Linked DNA regions of Luteibacter rhizovicinus DSM 16549. The main gene of each other region encodes a partner of the protein of the gene in region 2 in a complex. Links are inferred from orthologs where the notes say so. Each region holds a gene or a part of one and is shown on either strand. Other genes may lie near its edges.

Evidence for each region. Proteins that work in one complex are often made in the same cells at the same time.
Region 1: the proteins of dnaN (region 2) and dnaX are in contact, whole or in part, in a cryo-EM structure (PDB 8GIZ), measured with the Escherichia coli proteins. The link is inferred for Luteibacter rhizovicinus DSM 16549 from one-to-one orthologs.
Region 3: the proteins of dnaN (region 2) and dinB are in contact, whole or in part, in a solved structure (PDB 1OK7), measured with the Escherichia coli proteins. The link is inferred for Luteibacter rhizovicinus DSM 16549 from one-to-one orthologs.

Annotation. Positions count from the first base shown.
Region 1 is NZ_CP017480.1:4,729,582-4,732,535, forward strand. It holds dnaX (DNA polymerase III subunit gamma/tau), read right to left. Parts: upstream 2,363-2,954; coding sequence 638-2,362; downstream 1-637. Other genes in the region: recR (recombination mediator RecR), read right to left, coding at 1-298; BJI69_RS21645 (YbaB/EbfC family nucleoid-associated protein), read right to left, coding at 318-641; BJI69_RS21665 (MBL fold metallo-hydrolase), read right to left, coding at 2,761-2,954. UniProt on the Escherichia coli protein: Part of the beta sliding clamp loading complex, which hydrolyzes ATP to load the beta clamp onto primed DNA to form the DNA replication pre-initiation complex.
Region 2 is NZ_CP017480.1:1,598,991-1,603,470, forward strand. The notes cover bases 795-3,656. They hold dnaN (DNA polymerase III subunit beta), read right to left. Parts: upstream 2,845-3,656; coding sequence 1,744-2,844; downstream 795-1,743. Other genes in these bases: recF (DNA replication/repair protein RecF), read right to left, coding at 795-1,655; dnaA (chromosomal replication initiator protein DnaA), read right to left, coding at 3,056-3,656. Outside these bases: gyrB (DNA topoisomerase (ATP-hydrolyzing) subunit B), read right to left, coding at 1-505; more of recF, read right to left, coding at 573-794; more of dnaA, read right to left, coding at 3,657-4,405. UniProt on the Escherichia coli protein: Confers DNA tethering and processivity to DNA polymerases and other proteins. Acts as a clamp, forming a ring around DNA (a reaction catalyzed by the clamp-loading complex) which diffuses in an ATP-independent manner freely and bidirectionally along dsDNA.
Region 3 is NZ_CP017480.1:3,100,654-3,103,572, reverse strand. It holds dinB (DNA polymerase IV), read right to left. Parts: upstream 2,095-2,919; coding sequence 907-2,094; downstream 1-906. Other genes in the region: BJI69_RS14090 (segregation and condensation protein A), read left to right, coding at 2,487-2,919; BJI69_RS14100 (PilZ domain-containing protein), read right to left, coding at 414-767; BJI69_RS14105 (N-acetylmuramoyl-L-alanine amidase), read right to left, coding at 1-118. UniProt on the Escherichia coli protein: Poorly processive, error-prone DNA polymerase involved in translesion repair and untargeted mutagenesis. Copies undamaged DNA at stalled replication forks, which arise in vivo from mismatched or misaligned primer ends.

The DNA of each region.
Region 1 (2,954 bases), 3.1 Mb from region 2 along the record:
CGGTCGCACCTTCGATGGCAGCGAGATCGGACGGCGACTCCACGATGCAAAGCACCTGGGCATCGCGACTCGGACTCGCACAGAGCGAACACACCGGTGTTTCGCTGAAATTGCGGCAGCGCGTGCAGTTACCCACGTCGCGCATCGCCGACTCGAGCGCCGCTGCCAGGCGAAGACCACCCTGCCGCTCGCGTTCGAGCAGCTGGAAGGCCATGCGCTGGGCACTTTTCGCACCGACGCCCGGCAGGCAACGCAAGGCATCGATCAGTTCGCCGAGAAGGCGGGAGCCGTTAGTCATCGTGTGACGTGACGTCCGGTCAGAACGGCATCTTGAAGCCGGCGGGCAGGTTCAGCCCGGCGGTGACGCCACCCAGCCGCGAACGGCTGATTTCGGCGATCTTGTTCACCGCGTCGTTCACCGCGGCGGCGACCAGATCCTCGGCCATCTCCGGATCATCGGCGAACGCCTGGCGATCGATGTGCACCGCGCGCACTTCGTGGCCGCCCGACATCGTCACGGAGACCAGACCGCCGCCGGCGGAACCGGTGACTTCCGTCTTGGCGAGTTCATCCTGCGCACGCTTCATATCTTCCTGCATGCGCTGGGCTTGCTGCATCAGCTGACCAATTTGACCTTTCACGTTCCTGGCTCCACGGGTTTGATCGATTGCGGAATGACGCGCGCGTCGAATTCGCGCTTGAGCGTCCGTACAAAGGGGTCGGACTCCATCGAGGCGACCGCGTTGGCCTGCGCGTCGACCTGCGCCTGGGCCCGGCGCTCCGCCGGCGTGCCCAGATTGCCGTGATCGGCAATGAAGCGGATGCGAATGCGACGACCGAGCGCCTGGGAGACCTTTTCTTCCATCTGGCTGGTCAGTGGTTCGACAGCCAGGTGCATGTGCGAGGGCTGCAAGGCCAGCACCATGCCTTCGCCGTCGAGTTCGCGCAGCGAGGAATTCTGCGCCAGCTGACCGATCGGACCGCGCAGGTTGGCGCGCTCGATCACTTCGTGCCAGTCAGGCAAGCCATTGGCACCGAGGACCAGCGGGCCCTGCGGTGCCACCGGTGCCGGCGGCGCAGCGACAGGCGCGGCGACCGGAGGTGCGGCAGGCGCCGGGCGTGACGGGGCCGGTGCAGGCGCCGGGGCGCTCGCGACAGGCGCTGCCGCCGGGGCAGGCGCGCGCGACGGGGCAACAGGCGCAGGCGACGGCGCGGGCATCGCGGCACGGGCCGACGCAGGCGCGACAGCCCGAGGCGCGGACGGCGCGGCGCCCTGCCCGGCTTCCGCCGGACGGAAGGCGAACATGCGCAGCAGCGCCATCTCGAAGCCGATCCGCGCATCCGGCGCGAGCGGGAGTTCCCGGCGACTGGTGGTGGCGATCTGGTAGTAGAGCTGCACGTCTTCGGGTGCGAGGCGGTTGGCGATCTCGGCCAGGCCGGCGTCACCCTCTTCCTCGCGATAGCCGGGAATCAGCTGGATCAACTGGATGCGATGGAGCACGGTGGCGAGATCGTCGAGCACGCCGGCAAAGTCCGGCGAGTACGAGGCGATGCGGTCAGCCTCACCCATGAGTGCCGCGCCGTCGCCAGCGGCGAGTGCCTCGATCACGCCCAGTACCTGTCCGCGCTCGACACTGCCGAGCATGGCGCGTACATCGGCCGCGCGCAGGGCACCGCCGCCGTAGGCAATGGCCTGGTCGAGCAGCGACAGGCCGTCGCGCAGCGAACCGTCCGCGCCATGCGCGAGCTCGCCGATGGCCTCATCGTCGTACTCGATGCCTTCGGCGGCGAGGATATGGCGCATCTGGCCGGAAATCTGCTCCGGCAGCAGGCGCTTGAGGTTGAACTTCAGGCAGCGCGACAGCACCGTCACCGGCAGTTTCTGCGGGTCGGTCGTGGCGAGCAGGAACTTCACATGCGGCGGCGGCTCTTCCAGCGTCTTCAGCAGCGCATTGAACGCCGGCTTGGAGAGCATGTGCACCTCATCGACCAGGTAGACCTTGAAGCGCCCGCGCGACGGCGCGTACTGGGCGTTCTCGATCACCTCGCGGACATCGTCGACACCGGTGTTGCTGGCCGCATCGATCTCGAGGAGGTCGACGAAGCGGCCGGCGTCCACCGCCGTGCAGACGGAGCACTCGCCACAGGGATCGGCCGATTCACCGCGCTCGCAGTTCAGCGACTTGGCGAAGATGCGCGCGATCGTCGTCTTGCCGACGCCGCGGGTGCCGGTGAATAGATAGGCGTGATGCATGCGCCCGGAGTCGAGCGCATTCGTGAGCGCGCGGACCACGTGCTCCTGGCCCACCAGTTCGGCGAACTTGCGCGGGCGCCACTTGCGTGCGAGGACCTGATAGGACATGCGTATTACCTTGGGACGACGGTGGATTGTGCCAAGGACCCGGGACGGGTGAAAGCGCGGCCCGAAAAGCGCGGCCCTCAAAAGGCGATGACCCTGCCAGCCACACCCCGGCACCCGAGTCGTCCGCTACCGTTGCTTCCTTCCGGACCTGGCGGAGTTTACGGACTATCGTCGCGGGGGGACCGACAGGGTCACCATAAAGACGTTTGAAACTGGCGGAGAGAGAGGGATTCGAACCCTCGATACGTTATTAGCGTATACACACTTTCCAGGCGTGCTCCTTCAACCACTCGGACACCTCTCCACTTACATCCTCTTCCCCGGCTTCCTGTCCGGCAAAGAAGCGGAAGGATAACTTCAGCGGTGCGGCGAGACAAGGGCGGAACGACGAAACCGCCTCAACCGGCCGTCGGACGCGGTGGTTCGGGCGCCGGAAGCGGCAGTCGCTCGCCCGGACGGGCGATCCGGTAGCCACGTGAGACCAGCGTTTCGCCGTCGTCGACGCTCCCGTAGTGGTACAGCGCCATACGGGCGCGGACCTCCTCCGGGTATTCGCGCTCGAGATCGTCCACCCCGGTGTGGGACGGGTTGC
Region 2 (4,480 bases):
TGGTGTCGCCAAACACGGCGATCGGGGCGATCGGGTCGCCGTGGGCATATTCCTGGCGATTTTCCTTGCCGTCGCGCCAGATGGTCAGCCACAGCTTTTCGCTGAGCGCGTTGACCACGGAGACGCCGACGCCATGGAGGCCGCCCGAGACCTTGTACGAGTTCGCATCGAACTTGCCGCCGGCGTGGAGCACGGTCATGACGACTTCCGCCGTCGACCTGCCCTCTTCCGGGTGGGTTTCCACCGGAATGCCGCGACCGTTGTCGGCCACGCTGACCGAACCGTCCTGGTGGATGATGACCGTGACGTAGTCGCAGTAACCGGCCAGGGCTTCGTCGATCGCGTTGTCGACGACTTCGAAGACCATGTGGTGCAGACCGGTGCCATCGTCGGTGTCGCCGATGTACATGCCTGGGCGCTTACGAACGGCGTCCAGGCCCTTGAGGACCTTGATGCTGCCGGAATCGTAGGCGTTCGAATTGGTCGGATCGAGAGGTTCGTTCATGCGATGCCTGGTGGTGGCGCAGGTTTCGGTCCCGGGCGATGCGCAATGGCTCGGGACAGTCGATCGATTATAGCAAAGCCGAGACGACACCCTGTTCCACGTGGAACACAGTGACCGGCTGCTCGATGAGGGCGGATGGGATCTCGGTTCCCGTCACGAAGACCTGGACGTCACGGCCGAGAAGCTGGGCGACGACCCACTCTTGATGGGTACGATCGAGCTCCGATGCAAGGTCGTCGAGGCAGACCACAGGCCACTCTCCGCGGATTTCAGCGTGCAGTGACGCCTGCCCAAGAAGGCATGCCAGAGCGCAGAGCTTCTCCTGCCCACGGGACAGGTGTTCCCGCAGCGGTGCGTGCTCGAAGCTGACGGTGAAGTCGGCGCGGTGCGGGCCAACCGTGGTGTGGCCACGAGCCAGATCGCGGTGCCTCCGCTCTGTCAGCGTGGCTAGAAGATCGGCGGTTTCGTCCCAGCCCGGCTTGTAGCGGAGCGCGAACGCACCGAGCTCGGGCAGGACGTTTCCCATAAAACCCTGGATGTGAGGTAGAAGCCGCGCGATGTAGTCACGGCGCATGGTGGTGATTGCCTCCCCCGCTCCTGCCAGTTCGGATTCCCAGGGCTCGATGAGACTGGGTTCGGCCGGCCCGCCATTCCGCAGCAGTACGTTCCGCTGCTTCAGCGCGCGTTGATAGCGCCGCCACTGCCCCACGAAGGAATGTTCCACGTGGAACAGGCCCCAATCGAGGAACCGACGCCGTTCATCCGACGCCCCGGCGATCAGGTCGTGCGAGCCCGGCTCGAAACACACCACGGCGCATTCCTGGACGAGAGCGCCCAATGACGCAGCGGCATCCCCGTCGACCCGTGCTACCCAACGTCCGCTCTCACGGCCAAGGCCAAGACGCCGGATCCGCCCGTCATCCGAATGGACCTCAGCAAACACTGAAAGCGTTGCAGCGCCGCGCTTGAGAAGAACATCCCGCGATCCGGCACGAAACGAGCGGCCATGCGAAAGCAGATAGGCCGCCTCCAGCACGCTGGTCTTCCCGGCACCGTTGGGACCGACGAAAACATTGATCCCGGCGGCCGGCGACAGAGTTACCCCATCAAGGCAACGTAAACCGGCGATTCTGAGCGAGTCGAACTTCATGCCAAACAGGTTCCCGTCCAAAACGAACGACGCCGGGGTGTCGAAGACATCCCCGGCGTCGTGGGCCGAACTCTAGCTTGCCTGGCCGTCAGAGGCGAAGCGGCATCACCACGTGACGCGCCTCGTCATTGCCCTCTTCCTGGAGAAGACAGCTGGACTGGGCATCGCGCAGGTTGATCCGAACCTTATCGCCACGAAGCGCGCTCAGCGCATCGAGCAGGTAACCCACATTGAAGCCCACGGCCAGATCGTCGACGACGGTTTCGGCTTCGACTTCTTCCTGGGCTTCTTCCTGCTCGGGGTTGTGCGCGACGATCTTGATGCGGCCTGGCGTCAGCTCGAGCTTCACGCCGCGGTACTTCTCGTTCGACAGGATGGCTGCGCGCTGCAAAGCGCTTTTCAGCACATCGCGTTCGATCGTCGCTGATTTATCGGCACCGAGAGGGATAACGGCTTCGTAGTCTGGAAAACGACCATCGATGAGCTTGGAGGTGAACATGACTCCACCGCGGCGAACGCGAAGATGGTTACGGCCGAACTCCAGTTCGACCGTGCCCTCCCCCGACTCGAGCAGGCCGATCAGCTCATTTACACCCTTGCGGGGAATGATGATCTGGCGACGTGCGGAAACGGAGCTCTCGAGCTTGGTTTCCTTGAGTGCCAGGCGATGGCCATCGGTAGCGACGCAGCGCAGCGTGTGCTCCTGGAGATCCAGCAGCATGCCGTTGAGGTAATAGCGGACGTCCTGGTTGGCCATGGCGAAGGCCGTGCGGTCCATCAGATCGCGAAGGACTTCTTCCGGCAGCGAGACACGCTCGACCAGTTCGATTTCATCGACGACCGGGAATTCCGTAGCGGGCAACGTGGCCAGGGTGAACCGGCTACGGCCTGCGTTGAGCGCGATACGTTCGCCGTTGAGCTTGATATCGATCTTGGCGCCATCGGGTAGCGCACGAACGATGTCGAACAGCTTGCGAGCCGGAATCGTGATTTCGCCTTCCTGGACCGCATCGGCGGCCGTGGTGGCGACCATCTCGACTTCGAGGTCGGTACCGGTGAACGAGACCTCGCTACCGGAGGCACGAACCAGAAGGTTGGCCAGTACGGGCAGGGTCTGTCGACGTTCTACGACGCCTACCACTTGCTGCAGAGGTTTGAGCAGAACTTCCCTCTGGATGCTGAATTGCATGCGCCCCTTCTCCTGCTTTTAAGTTTTTAAGATTTTATAGTGGTTGTAGTAGGGCCGGTGGATATCTGGAGAAGACTGAATTTTTTAACTATTTCAGTTGCTTACTGTTTGATATCGACTGGACCTGTTGGGCGCTTTCATGTGGGTGGCTTGTGGATAACTTCGAGGGTCAAAACCATCCTCCGTCCATCCACCTATTATCCACAGGTTCTCAGCCCGTCAATATGCGGATGAGCTGTTCCCAGTCCTGACGCATACGCACATCTTTCTCACAGAAACCGCGGATCGTCCGGCAAGCGTGGAGCACGGTCGTATGGTCACGGCCGCCAAAGGCTTCCCCGATCTCCGGGAGGCTGTGGTCGGTCAGTTCCTTGGACAGGGCCATGGCTATCTGACGGGGACGCGCCAGGGAGCGTACACGGCGTTTGGAGAGCAGGTCAGACAGGCGAACCTGGTAGTAATCGGCCACCATCTTCTGGATGTTGGGTACGGTCACAGCCTGTGCGTGCGTATTGAGAAGGTCGCGTAGGGTCTCCTCCGCGAAGTCCGTGGTGATCGGCTTACGGTAGAAGTTAGCGCGAGCCGCCAGCGTGTTGAGCGCGCCCTCGAGGTCACGCACGTTGGAACGGATGCGCTTGGCCAGCAGCATCGCCACGTCCTCCGACACTTCCATGCCCTTGTCGGCTGCCTTGGAAAGGAGGATCGCTGCGCGCGTCTCGAAGTCCGGCGGTTCGATCGCCACCGAGAGACCCCAGCCCAGACGGGACTTCAGCCGCGGCTCGAGCTTGTCGAGCTCCTTCGGATAGCGGTCGCAGGTGAGGATGATCTGCTGCTTTGCTTCAAACAAGGCATTGAACGTGTGGAAGAACTCTTCCTGCGTCGTGTCCTTGCCGGCGAAGAACTGGATATCGTCGATCAGCAGCGCGTCCACCGTGCGGAAGCGGCGCTTGAACTCGTCCATGCTCTTCTGCTGCAGGGCCTTGACCATGCCGCTGACGAACTGCTCGGAGCGCAGGTAAAGCACCTTGGCGTCCGGGTTGTTCTGCATGAGCAGGTTGCCAGCCGCATGCATGAGATGGGTCTTACCCAGGCCCGTGCCGCCATAAAGAAGCAAGGGGTTATAGGCACGACCAGGATTCATCGCCACCTGCATCGCCGCGGCCTTGCCCAACTGGTTCGACTTACCCTCGACGAAGGTATCGAACGTGTAGTGCGGATCGAGGTTATGCACGTGGGGCGCTTCGGGCGCGGCCTCGCGGGCAGGGCGCGCAGGCGCCGCCGCCGGGGACGACGCCACCGGACGCTGGGGTACAGCTCGTGCGGCGGACGAGCCCACTTCCAGTCGCACGGGCACCGGATGTCCCAGGAGGTGTTCGGCGATCGTCTGGATCTGTTTCAGGTACTCATCGCGGACGGTGTCCAGCGAGTACGGATTCGGGGCGTAAAGATGCAGCCCGCTGGCGTCTTCCCTGGCCTGCAAAGGCATCAACCAGGTCTGGACGTCCTCGGCGCTCAATTCGCCTTCAAGACGCTCGAGACAGCGCCTCCAAAGATCACTCATCGGGTATTCTTGCCACAGAAAGGGCGCTTGCGCGCGGGGTGGACGGCGAAGTCTACCAGCGATCCGCCCCTCCCT
Region 3 (2,919 bases), 1.5 Mb from region 2 along the record:
TGGCGGACTCACCATCCACAGTCTGAGCTATGGCGAAATTCGCCGTTACGAAAAACGCGGCAGCGAGACACTTTCCCGCAGCTTTACTGCGGAATTGTCGGCCTTCTGAGATGTTCATTTGGAAACCTCGTTGTCGCCGGATCGGCACAACGAGAATCACCGCCTTGCAAACTCCGTTATGCAGGGCACTGACGACCTATCGGTAGTCGCAAAGCCCGCCTTGGATCGTGAGTGAGCGCACGCTCGACCTGTCGTCGAGCACTCAAGACAACTGGCGGACGGCCTACGCGACGTTTCTGCTTGCAAACGTGAAACGCCCAGCCTCACGGATGCGCGTTATCGGCCATGTCATCGTCGGCAGACCTATTCGATTGGCCTGTCGAAGGCGTGAGAGCAATTGCGTTTGCCGACAGTCAGTCGTCCGTCCAAGCCTCGAGCGTATCCGCATACCCACCCAGCAACTCCCACAACGGCGCCTGCTTGTCCTCGGGGATGAGCGTGTAGGCCATGCCGATCTGCCGCGCGGAAACGCGGGCGACCATGGCTTCCATGTGGATGTGCAGGTCATGGCCGAAGACCATGTCCAGGATCCAGGTCTGGCCGGGCTCGCCGCGCCAGCCGAGCGGGCGGCGCAGCATGGCGCCGGTCGCTGAAATGTCGACCAGGTCGGTGGGGTGCGCTTCGCCGCCGCGGCTCATCAGGACCGCGGTCTGCACCTTCATCCGCGCGTGGCGATAGCGCATGTTCGAACTTTCCTTGTCAGACATCTGCTGCATTTCCATCCATTTCGGTTCCTGCTGGACCTTATACGTCGAGTTCGGCATGACCGCACCCCGCACGACTTACGTTTCGTGTCACAAACGGACACATTAGCGCAGTCGTAGGGTTCGCCCGCAACACCGGCGTTCACTCGCTTCCGCGCGTCTTCAGCACACCCGCGCGGACCAGGGCACCGGCGCCGAAGCGCTCGTTGATCCGGTCCTGCACGCCATCGGAGCGTTTTTCCGAGACCGGCGCGGCGAACATGTCCTGCTGTTCATCGCTGTGCCGGGCATCGAACCCCGAAAGCGTCACACCGAGCAAGCGAAGCCTCGGCCGTGGATGCTGGTTCCACCAGACCTGAAGCAAGCGACGTGCCACGGCATAGATATCCGGCGTCGCGTTGCCGGGAACCGGCAACTGCGCCTGCCGGCTGTGGGTGACGAAGGGCGGTTCCCGCAGCTTCACCGACACCGTCCGGGCGTCCACGCCGCGCGACCGCGCCCTCGCCCCGACCCGCTCGCACTGGCGCAGGAGCCATGCCTCGGCGATCGGCAGCTCGTCCACGTCGATGTCGAAGGTCCATTCCGAACCGATCGACACTTCCGGCGCGTCCGTGACCACGGCCCGGCGGTCCTCGCCGAGGCACAACTGACGCAGTTGGGCAGCATGACGCTCACCGACGGCCTTGTTCAGCCGCCAGGCATCCGCGCGGATCAGGTCGCCGATGGTGCGGATACCGACTTTGTGCAGGGATTCCTCGGCCACCTTGCCGACCGTCCACATGCGTCCGATCGGCAGCGGATCGAGGTAGCCCTGCACTTCCCCGGGGTGGATGTGCAGGAAACCGTCCGGCTTGGACAACTCGCTGGCCAGTTTGGCGAGCAGCTTGTTGTGCGCCATGCCGACCGAGGCGTTCAGGCCCGTACGCTCGCGAATGCTCTCCTTGACCCGGCGCCCGATCGCCTCGATCGAGGCGAACAGGCGCAGGCTGGCCGTGACATCGAGAAACGCCTCATCCAGGGAGAGCCCCTCGATCATCGGCGTGACCTCGCCGAAGACCGAAAAGACGATCTCCGAAATTTCTGCGTAGCGGGCATGGCGAGGGAAGATATAGACGCCGTCCGGGCAGCGACGGCGCGCCTCCGAGGTCGGCATGGCCGAGCGGACCCCGTAGGTGCGGGCCACGTAGTTGCAGGTGGAAACCACGCCGCGCCGACCCAGCCCGGCCACGATGACGGGCTTGCCGACCAGGCTCGGGTCGTCCAGCTCCTCCACGGACGCATAGAAAGCGTCCATGTCGACATGGATGATCGCGCGAGGGGCCTGCTGCATACCGATATTGTGCCGGAACCGCGGGACGCCCGGCAGGCAGGCCGCTGGACTTGGGCGGGCACAGGCGATACCCTGTGCTCAATCGGGTGAACTTATTCGGGCGTCGCGCCCTCACCGGTCCGTGTTTCGGGACCGTGAGCGGACCGCTCCCGACGATCTTTCACAGGCGGTGACCCTCCTGGGGTGTCCAGCGGCAATGCCCTTCGCTCGTCGGCGACGATGCGTGGCATGCCGGGCGAGGTGGCGGTATAGCCGCCGGACGGCATCGATTGTTACGTTCCTGGTCGCACTCGCGACCCTTCTGACGTGTGCCGATGACTAACGAGACAACCGAAGTTCAGGTAGTCGAAAAAACCCAGGGTGCCTTCGCAGGCGTCCCGCAGCAGCAGGAAATGCCCCTCGCGCTCGTGCGCGGGCAGCCTGTGCTGCAAATGCCGCAGGATCTGTACATCCCGCCGGACGCGCTCGAGGTCATCCTCGAATCGTTCGAAGGGCCGCTCGACCTGCTGCTTTACCTGATTCGCCGGCAGAACCTGGACATCCTCGACATCCCTGTGGCCGAAATCACCCGGCAGTACATGGACTACATCGACATGATGCGCGAGGTGATGCGACTGGAGCTCGCCGCGGAATACCTGCTGATGGCCGCGATCCTGGCGGAGATCAAGTCCAGGTTGCTGCTGCCCCGGCCACCGAGCGAGGAAGGCCTGGAGGACGATCCGCGTGCGGAGCTGGTTCGCCGCCTGCAGGAGTACGAACGGTTCAAGCGGGCCGCGGCCGATATCGAAGCCATGCCGCGCCTGGAACGCGATACCACCGTGGTGC